Regions from separate parts of the Vibrio sp. YIC-376 genome, predicted to be linked through region 2. Evidence: predicted binding sites of a transcription regulator. Region 2 holds the regulator's gene; the other holds the start of a gene.
The links. The regulator MetJ, encoded in region 2, represses methionine synthesis genes. The targets are predictions, from matches to a motif close to TTAGACNTNTANANGTCTAA.

Region 1 (16,431 bases), on a different contig from region 2:
TGTAGACAAACCAACAGATAAAAAGTCATTAGACAACCACCCTAAATACGTAATTCAGGTCGCATCTTCAAAAAATGAAAATAGCGCCCGAACTTTAGGGACAGAACTCGGTCAAAAGCTGGATACGGAAACTTTCCTTGAAAATGCGAAAGAGTCGTATCGCTTGTTATTAGGCCCGTTTAGTGACTATTCACTGACGCAAGCCACACTGGATAAAGTAAAGTTGCTTGGCTATCCGTCTGCCTTTATTAAAAAACACAACACTGCCAAATGACGTAGGTTCATCGATTTCTCATTGAATCCCCTCTGAATATCACTGGTGATTCTGATAAGATATCCGCAGTTAAACCCAAAAATTTGAATTACCATGAATAAAAATAAGTTTGTGAAATCTATTTTCGTCTCATCGGTTGCCCTTTCTGCAACCTTCGCTCAATCAGCTCTAGCCTCACCTATCGTGGTACCAGATTCCCCTCAAATCGCAGCGAAAGGCTACGTTTTGATGGATTACCATTCAGGTAAAGTACTGGCAGAAAAAGAGATGAACACACAATTGTCTCCTGCGAGTCTGACGAAAATGATGACCAGCTACGTCATTGGCCAAGAGCTAGCACGTGGTAATATTTCAGAAGATGATGACGTAACCATCAGTAAAAACGCATGGGCGAAAAACTTCCCGGACTCTTCAAAAATGTTCGTCGAAGTTGGTACGACAGTAAAAGTAAGAGACCTGAACCGCGGCATCATCATCCAGTCTGGTAACGATGCATGTGTGGCAATGGCAGAACACATCGCAGGTTCTGAGGATGCTTTTGTCGATCTGATGAACGCATGGGCAAATACGCTGGGTATGACCAACTCACACTTTGCCAACGTTCATGGCTTAGATAGCCCAGAATTGTACTCAACACCATACGACATGGCTCTGCTTGGTAAAGCGCTTATCCGCGATGTACCAAATGAGTACCGTGTTTACTCTGAGAAGAAATTCACCTACAACGGCATCACTCAATACAACCGTAACGGCTTGCTTTGGGATAAGAGCATGAACGTTGACGGTATCAAAACGGGCCACACAAGCAACGCAGGCTACAGCCTGGTAAGCTCAGCGACTGAAGGCCAGATGCGTCTGGTTGCAGTAGTAATGGGCACTAAAGATGCGAACGCACGTAAATCAGAAAGCAAAAAGCTGCTGAGCTACGGCTTCCGCTTCTTCGAAACCGTTGCTCCACACAAAGCTGGCGAAACGTTCGTAGAAGAGAAAGTGTGGATGGGTAACAAAGACACGGTTGCACTGGGTCTGGATAAAGATACGTACGTCACCCTACCGCGCGGTGAAGCGAAAAACCTAAAAGCAAGCTTCGTACTTGAAAAAGAGCTAGAAGCCCCAATTAATAAAGGTGATGTAGTTGGTAAACTATACTATCAAATCGATGGTCAAGATATTGCCGAATACCCATTGATGGCACTTGAAACAGTAGAACAAGGCAGCCTGTTTAGCCGCATGTGGGATTACATCGTATTGTTAGTTAAGAGCTTCTTCTAAAAACAGCTAAAGATTAACAAACCGATTCATAAAGCCGCCTACCATAGCGGCTTTTTAAGTTTGTGAGCCTAACCTTGAGTTCACCTTAAATTGACTGTACTATTTCGCACCGCAACGAATACCAACTGGAGTTACCGATATGCTAACCATCAACTCTGATGCAAAATTAAAAGACCTGCTTGAGTTCCCTTGTTCTTTTACTTACAAGGTAATGGGTCATGCAAAGCCTGAGCTTCCAGAACTTGTTCTTGAAGTAATCCAGCGCCATGCTCCAGGTGACTACAGCCCATCAGTAAAACCAAGTGCTAAGGGCAACTACCACTCGGTGTCTATCAATATTACTGCGACCTCAATCGAGCAGGTTGAGATCCTTTACAAAGAACTGGGCGAAATCGAGATTGTTCGCATGGTTCTGTAATTATTTGATATTTTAAATTTTTTTTGAAAGCAGCTACGGCTGCTTTCTTTTTATTTATCAACAGGATAGTAAAAAATCATTCACCTTTGAGTTAAAAAACTGTTACTCAACGGTAGAGTAGATGGATTATCCAGTTTATAATCCGAACACTTTATAAAATAGCGACAGGAAATGCCATGCAACACCAACTTGTTGTGAAACGACTTGGCCGCCAGGACTATGAGCCGGTATGGAAGGCAATGCATGAGTTCACCGACAAACGCACAGAAGAAACACCTGATGAAGTTTGGCTGGTAGAGCATCACCCAGTATTTACCCAAGGTCAGGCCGGCAAAGCTGAACACCTTATCAACACTGGAGACATTCCTGTCGTACAAAGCGACCGCGGAGGTCAAGTGACCTATCATGGTCCGGGTCAACTCGTGGCCTACTTCCTGATTAACCTGCGTCGCAAAAAATTAGGTGTACGAGATCTCGTTACCAACATCGAGAACCTCGTGATCAACACGCTAAAAGCATACAATATCGACTCTGCAGCACGACCAGACGCTCCGGGCGTGTATGTCGATGGCAAGAAAATATGTTCTCTCGGTCTACGCATTCGCAAAGGATGCTCCTTTCATGGTCTCGCCTTGAACGTAAATATGGATTTGACACCATTCCTACGTATCAACCCTTGCGGCTATGAAGGCATGGAAATGGTTCAGGTTAGCCAATTAGGCGGACCAGACAATGTAGAAGCCGTAGAAAAACAACTCGTACAAGAACTTGTTACTTTGCTCAATTACGAGCAAGTAGAATTCAGCACAGAAGCACCTTCTCAAGGTAATAAAGCATGAGCAAACCAATCCAGATGGAAAAAGGCGTTAAATATCGTGACGCCGACAAAATGGCATTGATTCCAGTAAAGAACATGCCTACAGAGCAGAAACAAGTGCTGCGTAAGCCTGATTGGATGAAGATCAAGCTACCAGCCGATAGCCAACGAATTCAAGACATCAAAGCAGCAATGCGTAAGAACAAGCTTCACTCAGTATGTGAAGAAGCGTCTTGCCCTAACCTGGCTGAGTGTTTTAACCACGGTACTGCGACCTTTATGATCCTTGGCGCAATTTGTACTCGTCGTTGCCCTTTCTGTGACGTTGCTCATGGTCGTCCACTGCCTCCAGAAGCAGAAGAGCCACAAAAACTGGCAAGAACCATCGCTGACATGAAACTGAAGTATGTGGTAATCACGTCAGTAGACCGTGACGATCTACGTGATGGTGGTGCACAGCACTTTGCTGACTGTAACCGCGAGATTCGTGTGCTGAACCCTGACATTAAGATTGAAACTCTGGTTCCTGACTTCCGTGGTCGTATGGACGTAGCGCTGGATCTGATGAAAGATAACCCGCCAGATGTATTCAACCACAACCTGGAAACTGCACCACGTCTGTACCGTAAAGCTCGCCCTGGTGCGAACTATAAGTGGTCTCTACAACTATTGAAGAAATTCAAAGAGCAGCATCCAAACGTACCGACTAAATCGGGTCTGATGATGGGACTAGGTGAGACAAAAGAAGAGATCATCGAAGTACTGAAAGATCTGCGCGAGCATGGCGTAACAATGCTGACACTTGGTCAGTACCTGGCGCCAAGCCGTCACCACTTGCCAGTCGAACGTTACGTTCCGCCATCAGAGTTTGACGAGCTAAAAGAAATCGCACTAGAACTAGGCTTCACGCATGCAGCATGTGGTCCATTTGTTCGCTCTTCATACCATGCCGACATGCAGGCTCAAGGTCTTGAGATTAAGTAAGTAACTCGAGATAACTCACTGAAAAGGTTGGCACTACGCCAACCTTTTTTGTATCTATAGCTCAGAGAAAAGAGATTCCCTACTACGCTCATTCCTAGCTTGTAGGGAATACCGAACCCATTCCAAACGCCAGACAAACAAAAAGGCCCTCAATTGAGGACCTTGAATATATCAATTTTCAAAATAGATGAGTCGAGTTCTAGGAGAACACACGGAATTTGCGCGAGCAAATGAGTATGTTCGACACCGAAATCGGCTCACTCTATGAAGAACAATTATGCGTAAACTGGTAGACGCTTACAGATATCTAGCACTTTTTGCTTAGTAGCTTCGATAACTTCTTCGTTGTCGATGTTATCAAGAACATCACACATCCAGTTCGCTAGCTCTTTTGCGTCTTCTACAGTGAAGCCACGACGAGTGATCGCTGGAGTACCAACACGGATACCAGACGTTACGAATGGGCTACGTGGGTCATTTGGTACTGAGTTTTTGTTTACGGTGATGTTCGCTGCACCTAGTGCTGCGTCAGCTTCTTTACCAGTGATGTTCTTGTCGATTAGATCAACCAGGAACAGGTGGTTTTCTGTACCATTAGAAACGATTTTGTAACCGCGCTCTTGGAACTGAGCAACCATTGCTTTCGCGTTTTCAACTACGCGAGCTTGGTATGCTTTAAATTCAGGTTCCATCGCTTCTTTGAACGCTACTGCTTTACCAGCGATAACGTGCATTAGAGGGCCACCTTGACCACCAGGGAAGACAGCTGAGTTCAGCTTTTTGTACATCTCTTCGCCAGCGTTAGACAGGATAAGACCACCGCGTGGACCTGCTAGTGTTTTGTGCGTCGTAGTTGTTACTACGTGAGCATATGGTACTGGAGTTGGGTAAACACCTGCAGCGATAAGACCTGCTACGTGCGCCATATCTACGAATAGGTAAGCATCAACTTTGTCTGCGATTTCACGCATGCGCTTCCAATCAACAATTTGAGAGTAAGCAGAGAAACCACCGATGATCATCTTAGGCTTGTGCTCAAGCGCTAGAGCTTCCATCTCGTCGTAGTTGATTTGGCCAGCGTCATCGATACCGTAAGGGATAACGTTGTAGTGCTTACCAGAGAAGTTTACTGGTGAACCGTGAGTCAGGTGACCACCGTGCGCCAGACTCATGCCTAGTACTGTGTCGCCCGGGTTTAGAAGCGCCATGTAAACTGCGCTGTTTGCTTGAGAACCTGAGTGAGGCTGTACGTTCGCGTACTCACAACCAAATAGTTTGCATGCACGATCGATAGCTAATTGTTCCGCTTTATCTACGTACTCACAACCGCCGTAGTAACGCTTGCCTGGGTAGCCTTCAGCATATTTGTTCGTTAGCTGAGAACCTTGAGCTTCCATTACACGTGGGCTTGTGTAGTTTTCAGAAGCGATAAGTTCAATGTGTTCTTCCTGGCGAAGAGTTTCTTCCTGGATAGCTGCGAACAGTTCCGCATCGTAATCTGCGATGTTCATATCACGCTTAAGCATCTGTATCTCCTGACTCAGATTAGTACTGAAATTGGCAAAAAAACTGTTTAATGACCGAGCGCAAACGTTTTCGTCACCCTAATGGCGCGCATTCTACATAATTTGATCTGTGTCATAAAGAGAAAATTTAAATTTTTCTCATGCAGTTTTTTCATGATGACTAGTAATAAATATCATGTCGAAGTTGCAATCATTTGAACAACAGTCATTACTGTCAATTTTGTGCTTTACACCCTGTAAAACAGCAATTACATAGGTTTACCGCAAATTTTACCCTCTAGCTACCGAAAAGATCATCTTTTTACTATGATGCCAGCCTTGTTTCTCACCGATGACTGAAACTTTGATGGAAAAACACTCACTAAAAGAAGACTGGATAGCGATTCTCACGGGAACCTTTTTGGTTGCTCAAGGCGTTTTCTTTCTCCAATCCGCACAACTCCTTACTGGAGGAACAACGGGATTGGCTTTGCTTATTAGCCAATTTACACCTTTTACCTTTGGTGTGCTGTACTTTTTGATTAACACTCCTTTTTATTTGTTAGCTTGGAAACGTTTTGGGCGTCACTTTGCAATCAACAGTGTCATTTCTGGTGCTTTAGTCTCAATTTTTGCCGATCATCTTTATTTACTGATCTCGCTAGAGTCTGTAAACGAAATCTACTGCGCTGTTGCAGGCGGGCTACTGATGGGATTAGGTATGCTGATCTTATTCCGTCACCGTTCTAGCCTGGGCGGCTTTAACGTATTGTGCCTGGTTATCCAGGATAAATTCGGAATATCAGTCGGCAAGAGCCAAATGGCGATTGATGTGTGTATTGTATTAGCATCCATGTTCTTCGTTTCACCTTGGATTATCGCGTTGTCCGCTTTAGGCGCATTCGCACTTAACCTGGTACTCGCCATGAACCACAAGCCACATCGCTACTCCGTTACCTACGGCTCTTAATAACCTCGACGAAAAAGAAAAAGGCTTTGGGGAGCATTCCAAAGCCTTTAGTGGGGATGACATCGTAAATGAGAGGTTAAGTTACTCTTCGATCAACAAAATTCGCGTTTCATACGGGCGCAGTGTTTGATGACGAGAGGCCACTGAACTGGCCGAATTCTGGTAATTGGACAGCAAACACTTCGCTTTCGTCATCTCAAAGTGTTCTGGGAACACACATTCCACGTCCTCACCATAGTAGTTATTGATACACAAAAGCGTCTGCGTTTCATTCTGGCGAGCGTAAGCAAATATACGAGAATGTTCCGGAAGCAAGTCCTCATAGCTGCCGTCGGTGATTACCGGGATCTGTTTGCGCAGCTCAATCAAACGCTTGTAGAAGTAAAACACGGAATTTAAATCCGCTACTGCAGACTCCGCATTGATCTCAGGATAGTTCTGCGCCACCTCTAACCACGGTGTTCCCTCGGTAAAGCCAGCATGAGTTTGGCTGTTCCACTGCATCGGTGTACGGGAATTATCTCGTGATTTCTGAGCCAGAATAGCCATCATTTCCTGATGCGTCACCCCATCACGATTCACCATGATGTCGTACATGTTAGTACTCTCCACATCACGATACTGACTGATCTCCGTATAACCCGGATTAGTCATGCCGATCTCTTCACCTTGATAAACATAAGGCGTGCCCTGCATCATGTGAACCGATGCTGCCAACATCTTAGCCGACTCCACACGGTATTGTTGATCATCACCTAGTCGGCTCACGACTCGTGGCTGATCATGATTACACCAAAACAATGCGCCCCAACCTTTACCATTCAAACCGGTTTGCCAATGATTGAAGATCTGTTTGAGCTGAAGAAAATCAAACGGTGCTTTGGTCCACTTTTCACCATTGGGGTAATCGACTTTTAAGTGGTGGAAGTTAAACACCATAGAAAGCTCTTTGCCATCTAAAGACGAATATTGCTGACAGTGCTCAAGAGTGGTCGAAGACATCTCTCCTACGGTCACACTGCCGTATTTTTGAAATACCGCGTTACTTATCTCTTGCAGGTACTCATGCACCCGTGGGCCATCGGTATAAAAACGACGACCATCGCCAATATCATCGCTCGGAAAATCTTGCTGTTTGGAAATCAGGTTAATGACATCCAGACGGAATCCGTCCACGCCTTTCTCTGCCCAAAAGCTGATCACGTCTTTAACTTCTTCGCGAACGACCGGATTCTCCCAGTTTAAGTCCGCTTGTTCTTTCGCAAACAGGTGTAAGTAGTACTGACCAGTGGCTTCATCCAGTTCCCATGCGTTACCGCCAAACTTAGACTGCCAGTTGTTTGGCTCAGCCCCGTTTACAGGATCTTTCCAGATGTAGTAGTCACGATAAGGGCTGTTTTTGTCGCCCAATGCTGACTGGAACCATTTGTGCTCAGTTGAGGTATGGTTGACGACAATGTCCATGATGATTCGGATACCAAGCTGGTGAGCCTCCACCAGCAAAGAATCAAAGTCTTCCATGGTGCCAAAGTCTGGATTGATAGAATAATAATCAGAGATATCGTAACCGTTGTCGATCATTGGCGACTGGTAGACCGGCGTTAACCAAATCGCATCCACACCAAGGTGCTTCAAATAATCCAGTTTAGAAATGATCCCGTTAATATCTCCGGTGCCTTTGCTGCCACTATCGCAAAAACTTTTCGGGTAAATTTGGTAGATCGTTGCGGTTTTCCACCAGCTCTCATCTTGCTTGGTCATAGCCATTTCTAACACTCACTTACCATTAAATTCAAAAAAGGTCGCCATGACAATCATGGCCAAATACTGGTCATTCTTAAGAGCAACGAAGGGGTATAGCAGGGAATCTTTAAATGCGAGACTCCAGACATCTCGTTCCTCGACTCTGAAATGACAGTTTTAAAGTTTAGAGAAACGAAGCAATGATTTTTTGACCATCGCTTCGTTAAGCCCATTACGCGCTTGCCGTCTCAAGCTCGCCTTTGGCTTTTGCACGTTTATAAAGAATCAGCGTCAATCCAGCAGGTACCACTATCGCCACTAACATTGCCAAGGCAAACACACCCCAGAACTGAGGCTGGATAGATAAGATGCCAGGCAAACCACCCACACCGATACCGTTCGCCATCACGCCAGCACTGCCACACACAGCCGCCGCACATGCACTGCCTATCATTGCACTCAGCATTGGGAACTTGTATTTCAGGTTGATACCGTACATCGCCGGTTCAGTAACGCCCAGATAAGCAGAGATTGCAGCCGGAACGGAGATTTCTCGCTCGTCTTGCTTCTTACTAATAATAATGATGCCGATAACCGCTGATGCCTGAGCAATGTTTGACAGTGCAATCAAAGGCCAAATTGGCGTGCCACCAAGCTCTTGCATGAGTTGGAGATCCACTGCGTTAGTGGTGTGATGTATACCTGTGATAACTAGTGGCGCGTAAAGGAAACCGAAAATCGTTGAGCCAATTACCGCAAAATCACCCGTCATAGCGGCCTTGGCTGCGAATGCCACACCATTACCTAACATGCGGCCAAATGGGCCGATTATAGAGTGCGCGAGAATCACAGAGACAATGATGGAGACAAACGGCACGATGACCAGATACAGGTAAGATGGGGTGATGCGTTTTAGGTATTTCTCAATGTACGCCAGAACCACACCCGCGAGCATTGCAGGAATCACCTGCGCCTGGTAACCCACTTTCTCAATCACAAACCAACCGAAGTCCCATACTTCCGGCGCTTGCTTACCGATCAAATAAGCGTTCATTAATTGTGGAGAGACCAGCGTTACACCCAGCGTGATACCGAGAATCGGCGTACCACCAAGTTTTTTGACCGTTGACCAACATACGCCAACTGGCAGGAAGAAGAATATTGCTTCGCCAATCAGCCATAAGAACGAATGCACTGTCGCCCAGAACTGACTGATTTCAGTCAATGTCTGACCATCAAACATCTTGATGTCGCCAATCACGTTACGGAAACCAAGGATCAGACCACCAGTGATGATGGCTGGTAACAGAGGAACAAAGATTTCTGCAAGGTGAGAGATGCCACGCTCAACGATATTCATGTTCTGACGCGCCGCATTTTTTGACTCGTCTTTGCTGGCTTCGCTTTTCCCCGTCATCTCGATCAATACCTTATAAACTTCATCGACTTCAGTGCCGATGACGACTTGGAATTGACCTGCGTTAGTAAAACAGCCTTTTACTATTGGCAGTGCTTCTAACTGCTTAATATCGGCCTGCTCAGTCTTATTCAGTACAAAACGTAAACGAGTTAAGCAGTGGCTCACACTAGCAATGTTGTCAGAGCCTCCGACCAACTCAATAAGACGCTGTACATCTTTACGCGCAATCTTACTCATAACTTTGTCCACCCTGTATTGGATATGTTTAACTTTTCATTGTATTTATTATTAATGGGAACATTCCCACGAAGTGGTTTTATATTGCCACCTGAAGATAAAAAACAAAATGGGAACAGTCCCATTAATTGAAAAGGATCACAAACTAAGTCTAGGGCAGGACACCCATTATGCGACTATGGCATATGGTTTTATCACTAGTGGCTGACAGGTTTCTGGGTGAAGTGCAGTAAAGAATGGTTGCCATTCAACTGGTTAATCAGCATGTTAGCGGCTTTTTTACCAGCATGGGCATAACCGGGATCAACACTGAATACTTTTGGGAAGAGAAAAGAGAGAAGTTCATTGCCACCAACGCCAGTTACGACGACATCTTCGCGGCCTAATTCTTGTAAGCGCTTGATGACGCCCAGCGCGAGCGTGTCACTGGCACACACAATGGCTTGGGTGTCCTCTTGTAATACGTGATCGACCAACTGATAAGCACTCTCATGGCTAAGCGCTCCGGTCTTAAAGCAAGGCGAGATATTTCTGCTCTGGCACCACAACTGGTAAGCATTCAAACGCGCGAATCCCGTTGTTCTGTCGTCAGAGTCCACGCCAATATACGCAATTCGAGAAAGCGATTGTTGCTCTAAATGGGACAGAGCCATATCAATCACACCCTGGTTATCGTAATTAATTGAGGACACGTCACTCGTGTCCATGGCAATGACCACAATGCGATTGCCCCACTCCGCGAGTGCTTGTTCATCACACCCGGTAAAACCAAACACAATAACGCCATCGACATTACGCCGTCTTAGCACTTCCAAGTGATCAATGGTTTTTACACGATCAAACTGGCTCTCCATGATCACTACGTCATACCCAGCAGAATATAACTCTTTAAGCATAGTGCCCACGGCTTGGTTTTCTGATGGAGAATCCAAACGAGAAATGATCACGCCCACCACCTTTTGACTGCCACCCCGCATCGACTGAGCAGACTTGGAAGGTACATAGCCTGAATCACGAATGATATTTTCAACCTTCTCACGCGTTTCTGGCTTTACTTTCGGATCGTTAGTGAGCACACGGCTAACCGTCGACTTGCCAACGCCAGCCAATTTTGCGATATCAAGAATGGTGAGTTTTTTGCTCATAGGTGACAAACTAAAGTGAACAGTAATTTAGGTTATTGAACTTTAACAGCAAACATAGAAAAGGGAAGCAAGCGCTTCCCTTTAAAATTTGGCTATGATGTTACTTCTTTAAATATGCAGGGACGTCAGCAATGCTATCCAGCACGACTGTCGCTAGTGCTTCACCTTGCTCAGTGATAGGTTTGCCAGTACGCACTAGAATCTTAGTTCCTACTCCAGCGGCTTCTGCTGCCAACATGTCTTCCGCTTTATCGCCAACCATCACAGACTTTTCCATGTCGATCTTCAAGAAGTCGCGTGCAGAAATGAACATGCCCGGTTTTGGCTTGCGGCAATCACAATCTTGTTTGTATTCACCGATACCATGTTCAGGGTGATGTGGGCAGTAATAAAAGCCATCGAACTCAACGCCGTGGTCAACGAAGTTCCAGTCCATCCACTGAGTCAGGGACAAGAAACGGTCTTCACTGAATTTACCACGCGCGATACCTGACTGGTTAGTGACGAGCACCAATAAGTACCCCTGGTCCTTCAGCGCTTTCGTCGCCTCAAACACACCGTCAATGTACTCAAAATCATGTTCGTCGTGAACGTAACCATGATCAACGTTAATTACGCCATCACGATCGATAAAAACAGCTGGTTTTGCCAAAACGTATTTCTCTATTAACTCGGTTTAAGCAGATTATTACATACCTTATAAGCTTCAACACTATCTATTTAGGTTGACACTCCCACAAATGCGCCGAGCTGTTGGATAAGAATCGTTGAAATTAGGAGGTCTCACCCGGTTATCAGATAACACGGGATAAAAACCACCTCTTTCTCATATCAGAACGTTTGCACATTTAGACGTCTAGACGTAAAAATATCTATTGACTTAAATCAAGTTACCCCATAGCATCAACTGTAAATTGAGATAGAGCTCAACATTAAGTTCTGTCAAAAGCCGTTTTTGACAACGAAGTTCCCCATATCTCTATGCAGGTTGAAACATGATAGAAATAAAAAACGTCAATAAAGTGTTCTACCAAGGCAATAAAGAAATCCTTGCCCTGAAAGACATTAACCTACATATCGCCAAGGGCACCATCTTTGGGGTGATCGGCTCTTCGGGTGCTGGTAAAAGTACTCTGATCCGCTGTGTGAACATGCTAGAAGCACCGACTTCTGGCTCCATCATCGTAGATGGCGTTGACCTGACTAAACTAAGCAAATCACAATTGGTAGAAACACGTCGTAACATCGGCATGATCTTCCAGCACTTTAACCTGCTGTCGTCTCGTACCGTTTTCGATAACGTCGCACTACCTCTTGAACTTGCAGGTAAAGATAAATCGCACATCAGTGCAAAAGTAACCGAACTGCTTAAATTAGTCGGCCTGGAAGACAAACACGAAAGCTACCCTGCGAACCTGAGCGGTGGTCAAAAGCAACGTGTGGCAATTGCCCGTGCACTGGCGTCCGATCCAAGCGTTCTGCTGTGTGATGAAGCCACCAGCGCTCTGGATCCTGCAACAACTCAATCGATTCTTGAACTATTAAAAAAGATCAACCGCAAGCTCGACATTACTATTTTGCTGATCACTCATGAAATGGAAGTGGTGAAAAGCATCTGTCATGAAGTGGCTATCATTGGCGGTGGTGAACTGGTTGAGAAAGGCACAGTTGGTGAGATTTTCGCTCACCCTAAAACTGAGCTTGCGCACGAATTTATTCGTTCGACGCTGGATCTTTCGATTCCAGAAGATTACCAAGTTCGACTTCAATCAAATCGCGTTGAAGGCAGCTACCCACTGATTCGAATGGAATTCACTGGCGCGACTGTTGACGCACCGTTAATGTCTCACATTTCACGTATATACAATATTGATGTGAGCATCCTGAGTTCTGATCTTGACTACGCTGGCGGTGTAAAGTTCGGCATGATGGTCGCAGAACTGTTTGGTAATGAAGAAGACGATAACGCAGCCATCGAATACCTGCGTGAGCACAACGTGAAAGTAGAGGTACTTGGCTATGTCCTTTAATACTGTATCTGAATGGCTGAGCCTAAATAGCTCTCTTCTTCTGGGTGCAACTTGGGAAACCTTATACATGGTAGCGGTTGCCGGCATTGTTGGCTTCGCCATCGGTATCCCATTAGGTGTCATTTTGCACACAACCAAGAAAGGTGGTCTGTTAGAGAATACTAAGCTCAACAGCATTCTCGGTGCCATTGTTAACGTTGGCCGTTCAGTACCTTTCCTGGTGCTAATGGTTGCGATTATCCCGGTAACAAAAATGCTGGTTGGTACCTTTATCGGCACAACCGCAGCAATCGTACCGCTTACCATTGGCGCAATCCCTTTTGTAGCGCGCCTAATCGAAGGTGCCTTGCTTGAAGTACCAACAGGTCTGGTGGAAGCGGCGCAGTCAATGGGTGCAACACCTGTACAAATCATCACAAAAGTTCTGCTACCTGAGGCAATGCCGACTATTGTTAACTCAGTAACGATTACACTAGTGACGCTAGTAAGCTACTCAGCAATGGCAGGTACGGTTGGTGGTGGTGGCCTTGGTGACGTTGCGATTCGATACGGTTTTCACCGCTACGATGTGACCATCATGGCTGTAACCGTGGTTATGCTGATTGTTCTAGTACAAATTATTCAATCTATCGGCGACGCAGTGGTACGCCGTGTAGATCACAGATAAGCAATAAATTATAAGGAGATACAGATGAAATTTAGCCTTAAAGGTCTTTTGACTGTCGTAACAGCTGCTTCTGCGCTAGCACTTACTGGTTGTGGTGAAAAAGAAGTGGATGTAAGCAAAGTAAAAGTCGGCGTTATCGCTGGTGCTGAAGCACAAGTTGCTGAAGTTGCAGCAAAAATCGCAAAAGAGAAATACAACCTAGATGTTGAGCTGGTTACTTTTACTGATTACGTAACACCAAACGCAGCACTAGACGACGGTTCTGTTGATGCAAACGCATTCCAACACAAACCATACCTGGATCAGCAAATCCAAGACCGTGGCTACAAACTGGCTATCGCTGGTAACACGTTCGTTTACCCAATTGCTGGTTACTCAAAACAAATTAAATCTGTTGACGAAATCCAAGATGGCGCACGTATCGCGGTACCAAACGATCCAACTAACCTAGGTCGTTCACTGCTTCTTCTACAACAACAAGGTTTGATTGAGCTACGTGAAGGTGTTGGTCTGCTTGCAACAGTACGTGACGTCGTTGGCAACCCTAAAAACATCGAAATCATTGAGCTTGAAGCACCACAACTTCCTCGTTCACTGGATGACGTAACGCTGTCTATCATCAACACAACATACGCAAGCTCTATCGATCTGTCTCCAGAGCGTGACGGTGTATTTGTTGAAGACAAAGAGTCTCCATACGTAAACCTAATCGTAGCGCGTGAAAATAACGTTAACGCTGAAAATGTACAAAACTTCGTAAAAGCTTACCAAACTGAAGAAGTTTACGAAGCAGCGAAAGAGCTATTCAAAGGCGGCGTAGTAAAAGGTTGGTAATCCAACTCTGCTGAAAGTACGCACCAACAAAAGGGCTGATGTGAAAACATCAGCCCTTTTACTATTCAGCAAGTTAAACAAAAGTCAGCAAGTTAAACAAAATCCTTACTTAAGATGGTCCCAGGAAATATTCGAGACAATTCGGCAGTCATCGCACTTAAAGTAGAAGATGTCATGCAATGGTTCGTCCAGTAGCCACTCCCCTCCACACTTTGGACACTTACGCGCTTTTTCACTCTCAAGAGACTGACCGCCCACACGATACTGGTAGTAGTAAGTCGGGATTTTAGTGATGTATTCAATACGGCCACGTAAATCCCAGCCTCGACGGAACAGCACGCTGTCAACGTCACAGATTTCATGCAGGGCCGCATGCTCAGCTCGGCATCCGCCCGCCATTTGGATTTCATCGCACGCTTGCCATTCTGTTTGCCACTTAATGACCGCTTTGTGGTCACCGTTTAGCGTTGGTTCGTTGCGGTACAGAGGGATTGGCAACAAAGTTTCACCACTGCGCAGAGGTGAACAGGTATGCACATAAGTCGTATACAGCACTTGCCAGCTTGGTGCTTCATCCTCTGCCGCTTGCTCCGAGTTCAGGTCACGGCCAAGCATGCGCATTTTTGGAGCGAGTAAAGACGCATCCGACAGCCGATTCATGCACACTTTGACAAAATCAGAATGGTAACGCGGATGCAAACTGTCTTGCTCAGGGCAAACCACACGAACAAAGAACTCGCCATCTCCCATCACAATAGGAAATTCACGACCAAGCACCTGCCCGTTATAGCGGAGCGCATCCATCAAACCATTGATGGCCTTATCTACCGCGCTGACTGTGGTGTTATCAAAGCATTCAAACTGTAACTCAACAACGTACATGCTTACACCGCTGCCTCTAGGTTGGTCAGAAACTCACTCACATTATCTGCAAGCACATCACGCTGAGACGTCCCCAGACGTTCAAGAATCACGTTACCCGTCAAGTTACAAATCGAGATCACATCCAGCTCTGCGTCGGTCACGGCAATAAATACCGTCGGTTTTAGCTTAAGACGACGCTGAGTCACCAGATGACCAAGAATGTTTTCCTGCAGACGTTCGAAATCGTCGTCGCTCCATACCTGTAGCAATGTCAGTGCATTACCCTTCCAGGTGCCTTCCATATCTGCACTGTATTGCGAACCATAGAAAGCCTTAATGTCATCGTGTAACGTCAACTCAATAGCGTTCTCTACGTTAGTAAAATCCGCCATGTCTTCACGTGGGAAAGCTTTCCATAACACCACCCCATCACGTTTCTCTTCAACACAAGGAGAAACAAGATCTGCCAGCTCTTCGCTGCAAGGCAATTCGTTATGCTTATTTTGCCAAGCTTGTTGGTAGCGCAGGCTGAAGTCTTGTAGCGCCTGAGTAACGGTGTGGGTCATGAAGGTCTCCTCATTCCTTATTTGTCAGATAGCAGGTTTGTTAGATTGTAATGTTTGCCGGATAGCAATTAATCAGCGGATTCAGTAAAATTCTTGTCATTCTAATCGAAAATGACCACAAAGTATGAGCAAATATTCTGACGCTAAAGAGCTTGCAGGCCTGACTCTGGGCAAAAAGACCGAGTACGCTAACCAATACGACGCAAGTCTGCTGCAGCCGGTTCCTCGTAGCCTGAACCGCGATGACCTTGAACTGGGTGAAACCCTGCCGTTCATGGGCCATGACATTTGGACGTTATATGAACTGTCGTGGCTGAATGTCAAAGGCCTACCACAAGTTGCCGTTGGAGAAGTGTACATTCCGGCAACCAGTGCAAACCTGATTGAATCGAAGTCATTTAAGCTGTACCTGAACAGTTACAACCAAACCCGTTTTACTAACTGGGAAGAAGTGGCAGAGCGTTTAACACAAGACCTTTCAGCATGTGCTGGTGAACAAGTTTCGGTAGAAGTAAACCCAGTATCACATTACACCAACCAGCCTATCGTCACGATGGAAGGCGAGTGTATTGACGATCAAGATATTGAAATCAACAGTTACGACTTTGATGCAACGCTTCTTGAAGGTGCCGCTGGTGAAGAGCAAGTTGAAGAGACACTTCACAGCCACTTGCTAAAATCAAAC
Region 2 (16,431 bases):
TTGCGTCTCTCCTGGTGACTATTGCTTACTCTAACGTGCTCTAATTAGTGATGACTAAATTGATGGTCATTTACTCACTTTTTCTTATAGGCCAACGTTACGACAACTTGGACAAAAAATAAAGTATAAATTCAATATTTTTACATATATATTCACTAAAAACTGATTTCATAGTGATTACAGTTGCTAAATACAAAAAAAAGACCTGCCACTCAGTGACAGGTCTTTTCCTTCAGCAATGAAATATAATTATTTCTTCTGGCTGTTCAACGCACGGATACGGCTTGATAATGAGTAAAGACGGATGAAACCACCAGCATGGCTTTGGTCGTAAACCTCATCTGCACCAAACGTTGCAAACTCTTCTGAGTACAAGCTATTGTCAGAACGTTTTTGAGTAGCAGTTGCCTGACCTTTGTAAAGCTTAATAACAACTTCACCGTTCACATCTTTAGCAAGCTCTTCAGAAGCTGCAAGGATAGATTTACATAGTGGAGTAAACCAACGGCCATCGTACACAAGGTGAGAAGCCTTAAGACCTAGTTCCTCACGGAATTCAAATGATGTCTTATCAAGCACAAGTTGCTCTACAGCACGCAGCGCTTCCATCATGATAGTGCCCCCTGGAGTTTCGTAACAACCACGAGACTTCATGCCTACCAGACGGTTCTCAACGATATCGATACGACCAACACCGTGTTTTGCACCTTTCTCGTTTAGGTAAACCAGAGCGTTGTAAGGCGTCATTTCTTGACCATCGACAGCAACAACCGCACCTTTTTCAACTTTCAGTGTTACGTATTCTGCTTCGTTTGGTGCTTGCTCAGGATCAACGGTCCATACCCAGCAATCTTCGTTTGGAGCATTCCAAGTACTTTCTAGCACACCACCTTCTGTAGAAATGTGCCATGCGTTTGCATCGCGAGAGTAGATCTTGGTAAGAGACGCTGAACAAGGAATGTTACGTTCAGCCAGGTAATCCAGACATTGCTCACGGCTAACCAGATCCCATTCACGCCAAGGAGCAATAACATGCAGATCAGGAGCTAGTGCAGCAAACGCACCCTCAAAGCGAACCTGGTCGTTACCTTTACCAGTACAACCGTGACACAGCGCATCTGCACCTACTTTACGAGCTACTTCTACCTGCGCTTTTGCGATGATTGGACGCGCCATTGAAGTACCTAGTAGGTATTTACCTTCGTAGTATGCGCCTGTTTTTAGTGTTGGGTAGATGTAGTCCGCAACCATTTCTTCTTTAAGGTCAGCGATGTAACACTCTGATGCACCAGATGCTTTCGCTTTCGCTTCAATGCCTTCTAGCTCTTCTGCGCCTTGGCCCACATCAGCGACAAACGCAACTACTTCACAGTCGTAGTTCTCTTTTAGCCACGGGATGATTACTGAAGTATCTAGACCGCCTGAGTATGCGACTACTACTTTTTTAACGTTCACTTTGCTCATTTTTTTCTCCAAATTTAACTGGCTCTGCACTCGGCGGTCAGTGCCAACTACTTCCTAATGTTTAATTCTTTAAATTTTTTGCTGCGACTTTATTGAGGCAGAAATTGCGTACCAATACTTTGACCAGCAAATAGCTGTGTCAGTTTCTCTGGGTAGCGCCAGGTTGCAACTTCGATAGGACGACCAAGATCATTGGCAGCCTCCAAAGCGGCTTTAACTTTGACGATCATTCCGTCGGTGATGACATGACCTTCGATCAATGCATCAGCTTCTTTCTCTGATAAGCTCTTGATCAAATGACCTTTACCATCCAAAACACCACTCACATCAGACAGCAGAACTAACTCCGCATCTAATGCACCAGCGACAGCAACAGCAGCTTGATCCGCATTGACGTTCATCATCTGACCTTCTTTTGTCAGACCAATTGAGCTGATGATTGGTAGTGCACCCGAGTTTAAGATCGCTTGGATCAGTGTTGAATCACCCGGAGAGGCTTTACCTACTGCACCCAGTTCAGGATCGAGTTCCTCAACCTGACATAAGCCGCCGTCCGCTAAACTCAGACCTACTGCGTTTAAACCGTCAGCAATAGCCTGACCTTGAAGCAGCTTGTTTGCCGTGCCAGCTAGTGCACCAGCGATGATAGGAATCTGGTCATACGGTGTAACTCGTAAGCCGTGCTTCTTTACGGTTTTGAGTTGCAACTTACTCATCAACTCATCCACTAAGTAGCCACCGCCGTGAACGATGGCGATTTGTCGCTGTGCCGAATTTTGGTAAGCCGCGATGGCACCAAAAAGTTGGCTCAAGGTTTTTGTGCAAGATAAAGCTGCACCGCCTAGCTTAATGACTAATGGAGCTTGATTGGTTTGCGTCATTGCTTTTCCCTCTATCAACGACTACAGCAACGCTGTCAGTTCTGGGTAACCGTAATGAATATTTAAACATTGCATCGCTTGACTCGATGCACCTTTGAGTAGGTTGTCGATGGCAGAAATCACGATTACGTGCTCGCCCTGCACCTTCCAGCCGATATCGCAGAAAGGTGTATTTTCAACATCCTGAATACGTGGAATGCCATCCCCTTTCAGACGTACTGCTGGTTTCCCTTGATACGCTTGCTCGAATGCCTGAGTGACTTGTTCCGCAGTGACGCCTTGTGCCAACTTCATGGTAACTGTAGCAAGAATCCCACGTTTAAAGTTGCCAAGATGAGGAGTAAAAATCACATCACAACCCAAGTGTTGAGCAATCTCTGGTTGATGACGATGATTGAAAACCCCATAAGGTTGCAGGCTAACTTCGCAGAAACTGTTTGTCATGGATGCTTTTCTACCTGCACCTGACACACCGCTCGTCGCATTGATTACCGGCCACTGTTGTGTATCAATGAGGCCACCTTCTAGCAGAGGTTTAATAGCAAGTTGCGATGCTGTTGGGTAGCAGCCTGCTACCGCAACTAAAGGAGTGTTTTTAATTGCTTTAAAGTTCCACTCCGCTAAGCCATACACCGCTTTGTCTAGCCAGTTGTTAAATTGATGCTTGAAGCCATAAAAGGTTTCGTAAAAGCCTTCACTCTGAACACGGAATGCGCCTGATAAATCGAAAACCTTACATCCTGCTTCGAGGAAAATTGGGGCGAGGTCATGGCTGACTTCATGTGCTGTGGCCAAAAACACCACATCTGACTCAACTGCCACTTTTTTTGGATCGGTTAACGGATGAACAGGCATATCGATAACGCCAGCTAACTTGCCGTGCAACTGGGCAAGGCTCTTTCCTGCATCTACACTGTTGGCGGAAACGTATAAACCTGATAGCGTGAGTTCCGGGTGTTTGTTAACCATTAAAGCTAACTCTGCGCCGGTGTAACCGCTGGCTCCGATAATCGTGGTTTTTAGCATTCTATGACATCCGTAAATTTAAAGACTCAAATGACTATTCATATTTAATTTTTGCTATATTTTGATTTTTTATTCATTAAATATGATTTAATATGTGTTTTACATTTTTGTGCTCTGTCTGTCAATAGGAGATTTGAAGAATCCATGCAATTACCAACTTTTCTAGAGGTCTATGAAGGACTCATCAGCACCTCTTCAATCAGCTCCACTGACCCAAAATGGGATCAAGGTAATGCGAAAGTCATTGAGAAACTCGCGACCTGGTTCAAAGATCTGGGGTTCAGTGTTGAGGTGGTCGAAGTCGAACCAGGCAAACACAATATGATCGCACGTATGGGTGAGGGCGAAGGTGGCCTTCTCCTTGCTGGCCACAGTGACACCGTTCCATTTGATGAAGGACGCTGGAACTTCGACCCACACAAACTCACTGAAAAAGACAACCGTTTTTACGGCCTGGGTACTGCGGACATGAAAGGCTTCTTTGCTTTCATTTATGAGGCAGTCAAAAAAGTCGACTGGAGTAAACAGAAGAAGCCGCTTTATGTATTAGCGACCTGTGATGAAGAAACCACCATGCTAGGTGCCAGACACTTCACTGCTAACGCACCGTTCAAACCGGACTACTGCATTATTGGCGAGCCTACCAGCTTGGTACCAATTCGCGGTCATAAAGGTCATGTTGCTAATGCCATTCGTGTTACAGGTAAATCTGGACACTCGTCGGATCCCGCTCTTGGTGTCAATGCCATTGAGATCATGTATGAAGTGATGTTCGCTCTGATGAAATTACGCGACAAGCTAATTAAAGAGTATCACCACCCAGGGTTTGCGATACCAAATCCAACACTGAATCTCGGTCATATTCATGGCGGTGACAGTGCCAACCGTATTTGTGGCTGTTGTGAATTGCATTACGACGTCCGCCCATTGCCTGGCATCAGCCTAGATGGTTTAGAGAATATGCTGCGTGGTGCTCTTAAAGAAGTGGAAGCGAAATGGCCGGGACGTATTGAAATCATTCCGCTGCATGACTCGATTCCAGGCTATGAGTGTCCACATGATCACCCATTCATTGGCGGTGTAGAAGAGTTGTGTCAAACCAGCTCGCAAACCGTCAACTACTGCACCGAAGCACCGTTTTTACAAGAACTGTGTCCAACCTTGGTACTTGGACCGGGCTCTATCGATCAGGCACATCAACCGGACGAGTTTCTGGCTTTGGATTTTATTGACCCAACTATAGATGTGCTCTCCAAGGCAATGATCAAATACTGCTGTTAGTTGCAAGTACAAAAAACCGATCTGTGCAGCTCCGATGAGCTGCGCATGCTATCTTTTTTATACTCTGTTATTAATACATAACAATTATTTAACCAGTTATTTTGTAATTAATTTTCACTTTTATTTGATATGCGTCTTAATATTGCTCTAAATCAGGAGATAAGCGGAATAATTACAAACATAGTCGGCTTTATTTGACTACAACTGGTGCTTTTCGCTAGATTGGTGTCCTAACAAGGACAATGGATGTAGTTTTTTTACGAGGCAGGACGACAATGAACGAGAAATACGCCGCACTCAAAAGCAATGTGCGCATGTTAGGCCACTTACTGGGTAATACTATTCGCGACGCCCATGGCGAAGAAATTTTCGAAAAAGTGGAAACAATTCGTAAATTATCCAAATCAGCCCAAGCAGGAAACCAAGCAGACAAAGAAAGTTTGATCGAAGAAATCAAACACCTTCCTGATGAGCAGTTAACGCCAGTAACCCGTGCGTTTAACCAATTTCTAAACCTGACGAATATTGCTGAGCAATACCACACCATTTCACGTCACTGTGAAGATCATATCTGCGAACCTGACGCGATCAACTCGCTATTTTCTAAACTGGTGCAAAACAATGTCAGTAAACTTGATACGGCGCAGGCTGTTCGTGATCTGAACATTGAACTGGTATTGACCGCGCACCCAACAGAAATCACTCGTCGCACCATGATCAACAAACTAGTGAAGATCAATGAGTGTTTATCAAAGCTAGAATTAAGCGATCTGTCATCTAAAGAGCGTAAAAAAACCGAGCGTCGTCTAGAACAGCTGATCGTACAAAGCTGGCACTCAGATGTGATCCGCCAGCAACGCCCTACACCACTTGATGAAGCGAAATGGGGCTTTGCCGTTGTAGAAAATTCACTGTGGGAAGCGGTACCTGATTTCCTACGTGAAATGAATGACCGCTTGAAAACTTATTTGGGCGAAGGTTTGCCAATTGATGCACGTCCGGTTCACTTCTCATCATGGATGGGTGGTGACCGTGATGGTAACCCATTCGTGACGCACAGCGTGACACGTGAAGTTCTGCTTCTTTCACGTTGGAAAGCGGCGGATCTTTACCTTAACGATATCAATGAACTGATCAGCGAACTGTCTATGACAGTATGTAACGATCAGGTACGCGCATTGGCAGGCGAAGATCAGCACGAACCGTACCGTGCAATCCTAAAACAACTGCGTGCGCTGCTTAATGAAACCAAAGATATTCTGGACGCAAAAGTTCATGGCCAAAAACTGGCTGTAAAAGCACCGCTACAAACCGTAGAGCAGCTTTGGGATCCTCTTTACGCGTGTTACCAATCGCTACATGAATGTGGAATGGGTGTCATCGCAGACGGCTCACTACTTGATACTCTGCGCCGCGTGAAAGCGTTTGGCGTACACTTGGTTCGTCTGGACATTCGTCAAGAAAGTACTCGCCATGCGAATGCACTGTCTGAATTAACTCGCTATCTGGGCATCGGTGACTACGAGCAGTGGAGCGAGCAAGACAAAATCGCATTCCTGACCAACGAACTGGCTTCCAAGCGTCCACTTCTGCCTCGTGACTGGCAGCCATCAGAACCTGTTCAGGAGGTTTTGGACACCTGTAAGATTATTGCAGCGCAATCACGTGATGCGTTCGGTGCGTATGTCATTTCGATGGCTCGTACCGCTTCTGACGTTCTGGCCGTTCACCTATTGCTACAAGAGTCTGGCTGTCCTTACCGCATGGATGTTTGTCCGCTGTTCGAAACTCTGGACGACTTAAACAATGCTGAATCGGTTATCAAGCAGTTGATGAGTATCGATTTATACCGTGGCTTCATTCAAAACCATCAGATGGTCATGATTGGCTACTCTGATTCAGCGAAAGATGCGGGTGTAATGTCAGCTGGCTGGGCTCAGTACGATGCGATGGAATCTTTGGTCAAAGTTGCTGAAGACGAAGGCGTTGAACTAACGCTATTCCACGGCCGTGGAGGCACGGTAGGTCGCGGTGGTGCGCCTGCACATGCAGCGTTGCTATCTCAGCCACCGAAGAGCCTTAAAGGTGGCCTGCGTGTTACTGAGCAGGGTGAGATGATCCGCTTTAAACTTGGCCTGCCAGATGTTGCAGTAAACAGCTTCAACCTGTACGCAAGTGCAATTCTGGAAGCGAACCTACTGCCACCACCAGAGCCAAAACAAGAGTGGCGTGATCTAATGGAAGTGCTGTCTCAAGTGAGTTGTGAAGCTTACCGCAGCGTTGTACGTGGCGAACCAGACTTTGTACCTTACTTCCGTCAGGCGACACCAGAACTTGAGCTAGGTAAATTGCCACTAGGTTCTCGTCCTGCGAAACGTAACCCGAACGGTGGCGTAGAAAGTTTACGCGCGATTCCTTGGATTTTCTCGTGGAGCCAGAACCGCTTAGTATTACCAGCCTGGTTAGGTGCGGGTGAAGCAATCCAGTACTCTATCGACAAAGGTCACCAAGAGCTGTTAGAAGAAATGTGTCGTGAATGGCCTTTCTTCTCTACACGCCTTGGCATGCTAGAGATGGTGTACTCGAAATGTAATATCGATATCTCGCGTTACTACGACTTACGTCTTGTGGATGAATCACTACGTCCGTTGGGTGAGAGACTTCGAACTCAACTACAGAAAGACATCAAAGCCGTACTGAACGTAGAAAACAACGAAAACTTGATGCAACACGACCCATGGGGTCTGGAATCCATTCGCTTGCGTAATATCTACGTAGAGCCATTGAACATGCTTCAAGCTGAGTTGCTGTACCGTACGCGCCAAAATGAAGAAGCCTCAGCAAATCTTGAAGAGGCGTTGATGGTGACCATCGCTGGTATCGCAGCTGGTATGCGTAACACAGGTTAATACCATCGATTATGAACTGAAAGGCTGAGCAACTGCTCAGCCTTTTTTATACCCACCAACTTGAACAGCAATCAACCAGTTAATCGAGCCAATTAAACCCTACCTACAACCACAAAAGCAGCATAATTAACCAATAAAACAAACTATTGAGTATTATATTAGTTTTTTAGCGTAATTTTTTCCTACTATTCCACTTCATGCTTATTATTTATATACTACCTACCCTGCCGAGAGCACATAAATCCAATCAAATCTGCTCCGGTCATGATGGGAATTCCCATCTCTAGGTGATAAACGGCTTTAAGGTGACAGGACCAACAATGTTGGTGCTACTTATACACAAAAAACTCAAACGCCATTAAGAGCGCAGCTGAAAGTGTAAGTAGCTTGTTTACAAGTTTATTGACCATTTGGATTGAAGACATGTCATTACCACACGTAATCTTAACTGTTCTTAGCACACGCGATGCAACCGGTTACGATATCACAAAAGAATTCTCAGCAAGCATCGGTTACTTCTGGAAAGCAAGTCACCAGCAGGTTTACCGTGAGCTAAACAAAATGGCTGAGAAGGAACTGGTTACTTGCGTGCTAGAGCCTCAGGAAGGCAAACCAGACCGTAAAGTTTACTCCATCACTGATGCTGGACGTAGCGCACTTGGTGAATGGTTTGACCAACCAACCGCACACCCAACCGTTCGTGATGAGTTCTCAGCGAAGCTGATGGCTTGCGCGGTGCAACCTGCTGCACCTTTCCGTGAGCAACTGTCTGAACTGGTAGAAGAGTCACGTAAACTGGTTTCTCACTACAAAGAAATTGAAGCGGCATACTACGCTACGCCGTCAACGTTGGACAAACAAGCACGCCTAGAACGCCTGACTCTACGCCGCAACCTACTGTTGCGTGAAACGTGGATTACGTGGGCAGAGGAAGTGCTAACTGAACTTGAAGTTATCGGTTAAATCTTAAACCAGCCCATAACTCGAATAAGTAAAAGGCTTGCCATATGGCAAGCCTTTTTGCTTTCAAACTAGATAGTCGCCTTAGGGCGAACTCCCAGCGTGTGGCACAATGCGTATGTCATTTCTGCACGGTTTAGCGTGTAGAAGTGGAAATCTTTCACACCTTCACGGCTCAGTACACGAACCATATCAATCGCCTGACTTGCACCTACTAATTGACGAGTTACTGGGTCATCATCCAAGCCATCAAACTGTCGACTCATCCAGCCAGGGATTTTAACGTTGTTCTGCGCAGCAAAACGGGATGCCTGTTTAAAGTTAGAGACTGGCAAAATACCCGGTACGATTTCGACATCAATGCCAGCGACAACACAGCGGTCACGAAAACGCAGGTAAGACTCAACATCGAAAAAGAACTGGGTAATCGCACGGTTCGCACCTGCATCAACCTTACGTTTAAGGTTAAGCAAATCAGCCTGCGCACTTTTCGCTTCAGGGTGAACTTCAGGGAAAGCTGCAACCGAAATATCGAAATCATGGCGAGACTTCAGCAACTCAACCAGATCAGATGCGTACATATCAGGAGCGCCACCACCAGGGGGAATATCACCACGCAGTGCTACGATATTTTCTATACCGTTATTCCAGTAATCATCCGCGATCTCAATCAACTCATCACGAGTCGCGTCAATACAAGTTAAGTGCGGTGCCGCCACCAAGCCTGTTTTCGCTTTGATTTCTTTAATGATTGAGTGTGTTCTGTCACGCTCACCTGAGTTAGCTCCGTAAGTAACAGAAACAAACTTTGGTTGAAGAGTTTTTAGACGGTGCACAGAGTTCCACAGTGTCTCTTCCATTTTTTCATTGCTTGGCGGAAAAAACTCAAACGAAACATTAATGTTATCTGACAGCTCAGCGATATTCTGGTTTAAGGCATCAATGTGGCCTGCGTGCGTGTAACCCATCTTACTCTCCCTGTGACAATCCGCCACGAAATCAAATTCTGCAAATCGACGTTTAGACGTCTATATGTCCACAGAATGAATTGAATACGATTTAATGTCAACCTTGTGATTATGAATTTTTTTCACGTTAACAATGAGAATAGTTCAAGTTCATTCTTGTCAGATAGTTAACCATAAAAACCATGGTAATTTTCCGGCTCTGGAACTAAGTATGGCACTGAGAAAGGAATAAAAAACCCCGGATTATCCCCGGGGTTTGAGAACTAACACCAATTTAAAACAGCCCAGCAAGACGGTTTAGATCGGATTGAATCGCACCAGCCGTCACTTCTCGTCCAGCACCCGGACCACGAATCACTAACGGGTTGTCTTTGTACCACTTGCTTTCGATTGCGAAGATATTGTCACACGGAAGCAAGTTCGCAAGCGCATGTTCTCGGGATAAGGCTTCGATGCCTACGGTCGCTTTGCCATCTTTTTCTAGACGTGCGACGTAGCGTAGAACCTGATCGTTTTTCTGCGCTTTTATCAAACGCTCTTGCAGAGTCTGGCTCAGTAACGTGCTGTTATCAAAGAACTCATCTAAACTCAGATCACGCAGCTCCTCTGGAACAAGCGACTCGACTTTTACACTTCCCGGTTCGATATCCAAACCAGACTCACGCGCCAGAATCACCAGTTTACGCATCACATCTGAACCATCTAAGTCAGAGCGAGGGTCTGGTTCCGTTAGACCTTGCTGCCAGGCCAAATCGACCAGTTCACTAAATGAAACCGTGCCATCGAACTGCTGGAACAACCACGAAAGCGTACCGGAAAAAATGCCTGAGAGCGCCACAATCTCATCACCACTCTCACGCAGGTCACGAACCGTATGATTGATTGGTAACCCGGCTCCTACAGTCGCGTTGTAGAGCCAGTGACGCCCAATTTTTGCAAAGGCATCTTGCACCTGATGGTAATACTGGCTATTCGCCGAGCCCGCCACTTTATTCGCGGAGATCAAGTGGATACCTTGCTGAGCAATATCGATGTAACTCTGAGCCAGCTCTTTACTTGCGGTGACATCAAGCACAACGGCCTCATCGTAATCCTGCAGCGCACCAAGGCGAGTCAGCCAAGAATCATCGTTCTCAACACTTTCATCGTTAAATAGTGCTGACACTTTGGTGGCGTCGATACCCTGTTCATCAAACCAGAACTTCTGGCTATCAACCACAGCAACTAAGTCAAAGCTCATGCCATGACGTTTCTCTAGTTCATTCTTCTGTGTTGCGAATAAATTCAGCCAGCTCGAGCCAATATTACCTTTACCGCATAATGCGACAGCAACTCGCTTCTGTGCCTGAAACAACTGGGTGTGAATCGATTGAACCAACTCTTCTGTATTCGAGCTGCGTAATACCGCCACCAGACTCAATCCAGATTCAGTTTCAGAGATAAACTCCACTGGTGAGTGTTTTAACTTTTGATGGAAACCAAAACAGTGGCTAGGATTTGTCGTTACTCCAGCCCCCACAGCAGCAAGCAGAGAATATCCCGCTTGAAGCGTGATTTCTGCCTCAAACGCCGACGCTTGTAAGAACTTCAGCGCACCACCAGCAATTTCGGCGGTATAGGCTAATCGCAAAATCTGCTGTTCTGGCTGGAGTTCAAAAGTCAGAGGCTCTAACTGGGCACGCAGAAGTGAATTAAGCACATCACTTTGCGTTTTATTGAAGTCATGACCAGGTTTGAATGACAACTGCACTAACAGCACATCATCCAATGAAGTAATAATTTTTGCCCCACGTCCAGAAGCAAGTACGCGTTCGATGCGAGTCGAACCTGATTCAGGTTGATAACTGCATTTGAGGCTCAAATCCATAGTACTTTGCGCCACAGGCTGAAGCGTTCGGCTGTGTAGCACAGGCGCTGCCAGACGTGCAAGCTCACTGGCTTCATCCAATCTCAACAGCGGCAGTAAACACGCATCCGCAACTAAACGCGGATCAGCACTATAAACACCCGCCACATCACTCCAGATAGTGACCGTAATGACTTCCGCAAGCGCACCTATCACTGTCGCAGAATAGTCAGAACCATTACGCCCAAGAAGAACGGTTTCACCATGGTCATTCTGCGCCATGAAACCGGTAATAATCACTCGTTTATGACTATGCTGGGCCAGTGCTTCTTTAATAAGCGGGTATGAGCGAGCGCGGTCGACTTCTGGCTGCGTCCCGGCTTCAGCTCGTAAAAATGCTCTCGCATCTTGCGCGACGGCGGGTAACCCCTGCTGAGTCAATAATGCCGCAAGCAAACGAGAAGACCACACTTCCCCATGTCCTAGGACTGCCGCTTTTTTCGCGTCGGTAAGCGGAGATGTCAGTTCAGCCAACGTACTGAACTCATCTTGTAAAGTGGCCAACACGTGTGTTTGAGCTTCACCTTCTAACAATTCTTCGACGAGACCAGTTTGAAACTGTCTTAATCCTTGTAACGCTTCGTGAGCAATTCGACCATCTTTCTCTAAGCCTTCGAGAAACTCAATCAGGCGGTTCGTAGTTTTGCCTGCAGCGGATACCACGACCAGGTCATTTTCTGCTGAATATTCTTTAAGGATACCCGCGACACGCAAGTAACATTCAGGATTAGCTAAGCTGCTACCACCAAATTTATGTAGCTGACGTTGTACAGTCATTATTATTGTTTCCTATTGCTGTGCCGATTTAGTGAAAGCTTGCTCTAGGTCAGCAATCAGATCTTGTGCATCTTCGAGACCGACAGAAAGGCGCAGTAATTGCTGTGATACACCAGCCTCTGCCAGCGCGGCTTCACCCATCGCACGATGTGTCATAGACGCAGGGTGACAAATCAAACTCTCTACACCACCTAGTGATTCAGCAAGAGAGAACAACTGCAGCTCTTTAACGAACACTTTGAGCTGTTCAAATGAGCCAGCAAACTCAAAACTCAGCATCGAGCCAAAACCTGATTGCTGCTTTTTCGCAATCTCGTGTCCTGGGTGCTCAGGCAGACTTGGGTGATAAATTTTCGCTACTAACGATTGTTGCTTCAGATATGCAAGTACCTGCTTTGAGCTCTCTTCATGCACTCGCATACGAGCGCCTAACGTACGAATACCTCTCAACGTCATGTAACTATCGAATGGCGTGCCTGTCGCACCAATGCAGTTACCCCACCACGCCAGCTCTTCTGCATGCGCTTCCGTCTTAGTGATCACCACACCACCAATGACGTCCGAGTGGCCATTGATGTATTTCGTTGTAGAGTGAATAACGAAGTCAGCACCCAGATCTAATGGCTTTTGGTACACAGGTGTCAAAAAGGTATTGTCTACGGCAACCAAGGCTCCGACTTGCTTGGCCTTTTCACATACAGCAGCAATATCCACGACGCGAACAAGAGGGTTTGACGGTGTTTCTATCAAGATAAGCTTTGGCTTTTGCGCTAAAGCTGCATCAAGCGCCTGCTCGTCTGATTGATCAACAAACAGCACTTTGAAGTCACCTTTGTTGGCGCGAGTATTGAAAAGACGGTAAGTACCACCATAGCAGTCATGTGGTGCAACAATCAGATCGTCAGGACCGATGAAAGCAGAGACCCACAAGTTCAGCGCAGACGTACCGCAGTTGGTTACCACCGCTCCTTTTCCTGATTCCAGCTCAGACAGAGCGCTTTCTAACAAGCCACGGTTTGGGTTACCTGAGCGCGTGTAGTCGTACTTAGGCACTTCTCCAAATGCAGGAAAGCCATAGTTTGTCGATAGATAAATTGGTGGAACGACAGCATGGTATTGAGTGTCGGATTCGATACCAGTGCGTACAGCAATGGTCGCAGGCTTGCGGATGCTCATGGGTGTATCCTTTCACAGGTGGTGACTTCTAAATAGGAATGCGCTATATCTAAATTTCAGATTCAATGAATTGCACACTCCCTTACTGTTCCTGTCACTTTACTCGTCAAATTTTGAGACGTCAACACTTCTAGACGTCTATATGTCTTTGCTTATGGCAGTAAATGCAGCTAAAATCAGCACCTCTATTATTTTTAACCTATTACAAATATGAAGGTACGCAATGGCTGACTGGAATGGCGAATACATTAGCCCGTATGCTGAGCATGGAAAGAAAAGCGAACAAGTAAAAAAAATCACTGTATCTATCCCGCTGAAAGTTTTAAAAGTGCTAACTGATGAGCGTACTCGCCGTCAGATCAATAATTTACGCCACGCTACCAACAGCGAACTCCTATGTGAAGCATTCCTGCACGCGTACACAGGACAACCGCTTCCTACGGATGAAGACCTTCGTAAAGATCGCCCTGACGATATTCCGACAGAAGCAAAAGCGCTGATGACAGCAATGGGTATCGAGTTCGAGTCGTTTGATGACGAGTAATTATGGTTGAATTGAATACACCGCTCGGTTGTTCAGCTTCCAGTACTAAAAGAATGACATAAAAAATGGGACGCGATAGCGTCCCATTTTTTGTACATCATTTACGACGGAAGAATTACTCTGCCATGTAGTTTTCTGGCATCTCAATGCGAGCAACACCAGAGTCAACGGCAGCTTGAGCCACTGCTTTTGCAACACGAGGCAACAGACGCGCGTCCATTGGCTTAGGAATAATGTAGTCAGTACCAAACTCAAGCTTATCCACACCAGCAGCTTTAAGTACTGCTTCTGGCACTGGTTCCTTCGCCAGTTCACGAATTGCTTCGACAGCAGCAAGCTTCATTTCATCATTAATTTCACTTGCACGTACATCCAGAGCACCACGGAAGATGAATGGGAAGCAAAGCACGTTGTTTACCTGGTTCGGGTAATCACTGCGTCCAGTACCCATGATCAAGTCACTACGAACGTCGTGTGCAAGCTCTGGCTTGATTTCTGGATCAGGGTTAGAGCACGCAAAAACAATTGGCTTATCAGCCATCAGTTTCAGAGCTTCTGCAGGAAGTAGGTTCGGACCTGAAACACCAAGGAACAGATCGGCACCTTCGATAACATCTTCCAGGGTACGCTTATCCGTGTTATTCGCGAATAGCTGTTTGTACTCATTGAGATCATCACGACGAGTATGAATCACACCCTTACGATCCAGCATGTAAATCTTTTCACGCATTGCGCCACATTTGATCAGTAGCTCCATACATGCTACTGCCGCAGCACCAGCACCAAGACAAACGATTGTGGAATCTTCTAGTTTCTTGCCTTGTAGCTCGATCGCATTCAGCATACCTGCGGCCGTTACGATTGCTGTGCCGTGCTGATCATCATGGAAAACAGGAACGTCACAACGTTCGATAAGGCGCTTTTCAATCTCAAAACAATCCGGTGCTTTGATGTCTTCTAGGTTGATACCACCGAATGTGTCAGCAATGCTCGCAACGGTATTAACGAACTCGTCGATCGTGCGGTGTTTTACTTCGATATCAATTGAATCAAGGCCAGCAAAACGCTTAAACAATAACGCTTTACCTTCCATTACTGGTTTAGAAGCAAGAGGGCCAAGGTTACCCAGACCAAGAATAGCGGTACCGTTAGAAATTACGGCAACCATGTTACCTTTCGCTGTGTACTTATACACATTGTCAGGATTTTGCGCGATTTCACGCACAGGCTCAGCAACACCAGGGCTGTAAGCTAAAGCTAGATCGCCTGCGGTTTCTGCCGGTTTTGTTAGCTCGACTGCAATTTTCCCTGGGGTCGGGTAAGCATGGTAGTCAAGAGCTCGTTGGCGCTGTTCTTCTTCTCTAGTTGCTGCTTGGCGATTGTCTTCAGACATGGGGGGTCTCTTTTTTTATATTTAGGTAAGGGGGAATAAATTCTAAAGGATAGAAGTCAATCTTCAAAGGTAAGATTGCGAGCAAAATCCTTAAAATAGTGATAATAAAATGAGATTAGACCAGATAATGATGAAAAGCACCTAACTTTTAAGTCAGGTGCTCTGCTATAAGGTTAAGATTTATAAATACAATCTTGAGACGCCCAAGATTATTCTTCATCTACGTACTGTGCTTGTAGATAATTTTCAATACCCGACATTTCAATCAGGCCAAGCTGAGTTTCAAGCCAATCGACATGCTCTTCTTCATCCTCGAGAATATCTTGGAAAAGATCGCGAGAGACGTAGTCCCTGATATCTTCCGCATACGCGATGGCATCTTTTAAATCCGGAATAGCGGCCATTTCCAATTTGAGATCGCATTCGAGCATTTCTTTGGTATCTTCGCCGATCATCAACTTGCCGAGATCTTGCAGATTAGGTAAACCTTCCAAAAACAAAATACGTTCGATGAGATGATCTGCATGCTTCATTTCATCAATTGACTCGTGGTATTCCTTATCGGCCAGATGCTTTAAGCCCCAGTCTTTGTACATACGAGCATGGAGAAAATATTGATTGATAGCGACGAGCTCGTTGCCGAGCACTTTATTGAGATGTTGAATTATGATTGGATCGCCTTTCATGGACGCACCCCTCCTCTTTTTTAGGCTTCATTTAAATGTAGAAGCAAATGAGAAGGTGTCAAAAGGCTGATAGCTCTTTCACCGTATCATCACGATGATCAGCTGGCTTGTTTTAGTTCAGTGTAGTGTTCAGCTAAAATTTCTTTGGCTTGTTTGATGCATTTACCACATTGACTCCCCAATGCTGTGCATCGCTTAATCCCTCTGATATCCGTGATGCCTTCATCTATCGCTAACTTTCTAATTTTTTTGTCAGAAACACCATGACAAAGACAAACGAACATATTCAAAAACCTATAGAAATAAACCCGAGATGGTCAATATAAACAAGAATGGTTCTTGTTACCAGTCGTATTGGGATTCTATTCAGAACATTTGGTTATATTGATTTTAATGAACTAACTAAAGATCAATCACTTAGCCGTGAGCAATAGACTGAAGCTATAAGTAACTTGGTAAG

Region 1: metN (methionine ABC transporter ATP-binding protein MetN) is a predicted target of MetJ. The motif match lies at 11,634-11,653, and genes of this name have one in related genera.

What each region holds. Positions count from the first base shown of each region.
Region 1 is NZ_JBBWFK010000004.1:194,721-211,151, reverse strand. It holds gene WJM94_RS09920 (septal ring lytic transglycosylase RlpA family protein) at 1-274, shown strand, start outside; gene WJM94_RS09915 (serine hydrolase) at 368-1,546, shown strand; gene ybeD (DUF493 family protein YbeD) at 1,686-1,964, shown strand; gene lipB (lipoyl(octanoyl) transferase LipB) at 2,141-2,803, shown strand; gene lipA (lipoyl synthase) at 2,800-3,765, shown strand; gene glyA (serine hydroxymethyltransferase) at 4,041-5,291, opposite strand; gene WJM94_RS09890 (YitT family protein) at 5,638-6,240, shown strand; gene treC (alpha,alpha-phosphotrehalase) at 6,322-8,007, opposite strand; gene treB (PTS trehalose transporter subunit IIBC) at 8,216-9,640, opposite strand; gene treR (trehalose operon repressor TreR) at 9,838-10,785, opposite strand; gene gmhB (D-glycero-beta-D-manno-heptose 1,7-bisphosphate 7-phosphatase) at 10,886-11,437, opposite strand; gene metN (methionine ABC transporter ATP-binding protein MetN) at 11,781-12,815, shown strand; gene WJM94_RS09860 (methionine ABC transporter permease) at 12,805-13,482, shown strand; gene WJM94_RS09855 (MetQ/NlpA family lipoprotein) at 13,507-14,316, shown strand; gene WJM94_RS09850 (Zn-ribbon-containing protein) at 14,422-15,198, opposite strand; gene syd (SecY-interacting protein) at 15,201-15,746, opposite strand; gene queF (NADPH-dependent 7-cyano-7-deazaguanine reductase QueF) at 15,871-16,431, shown strand, end outside.
Region 2 is NZ_JBBWFK010000021.1:35,045-51,475, forward strand. It holds gene argH (argininosuccinate lyase) at 1-1, opposite strand, end outside; gene WJM94_RS22655 (argininosuccinate synthase) at 250-1,464, opposite strand; gene argB (acetylglutamate kinase) at 1,554-2,345, opposite strand; gene argC (N-acetyl-gamma-glutamyl-phosphate reductase) at 2,367-3,371, opposite strand; gene argE (acetylornithine deacetylase) at 3,516-4,652, shown strand; gene ppc (phosphoenolpyruvate carboxylase) at 4,928-7,561, shown strand; gene WJM94_RS22680 (PadR family transcriptional regulator) at 7,985-8,524, shown strand; gene metF (methylenetetrahydrofolate reductase) at 8,593-9,489, opposite strand; gene WJM94_RS22690 (bifunctional aspartate kinase/homoserine dehydrogenase II) at 9,764-12,172, opposite strand; gene WJM94_RS22695 (O-succinylhomoserine (thiol)-lyase) at 12,185-13,348, opposite strand; gene metJ (met regulon transcriptional regulator MetJ) at 13,572-13,892, shown strand; gene WJM94_RS22705 (malic enzyme-like NAD(P)-binding protein) at 14,008-15,285, opposite strand; gene bfr (bacterioferritin) at 15,495-15,971, opposite strand; gene WJM94_RS22715 ((2Fe-2S)-binding protein) at 16,070-16,255, opposite strand.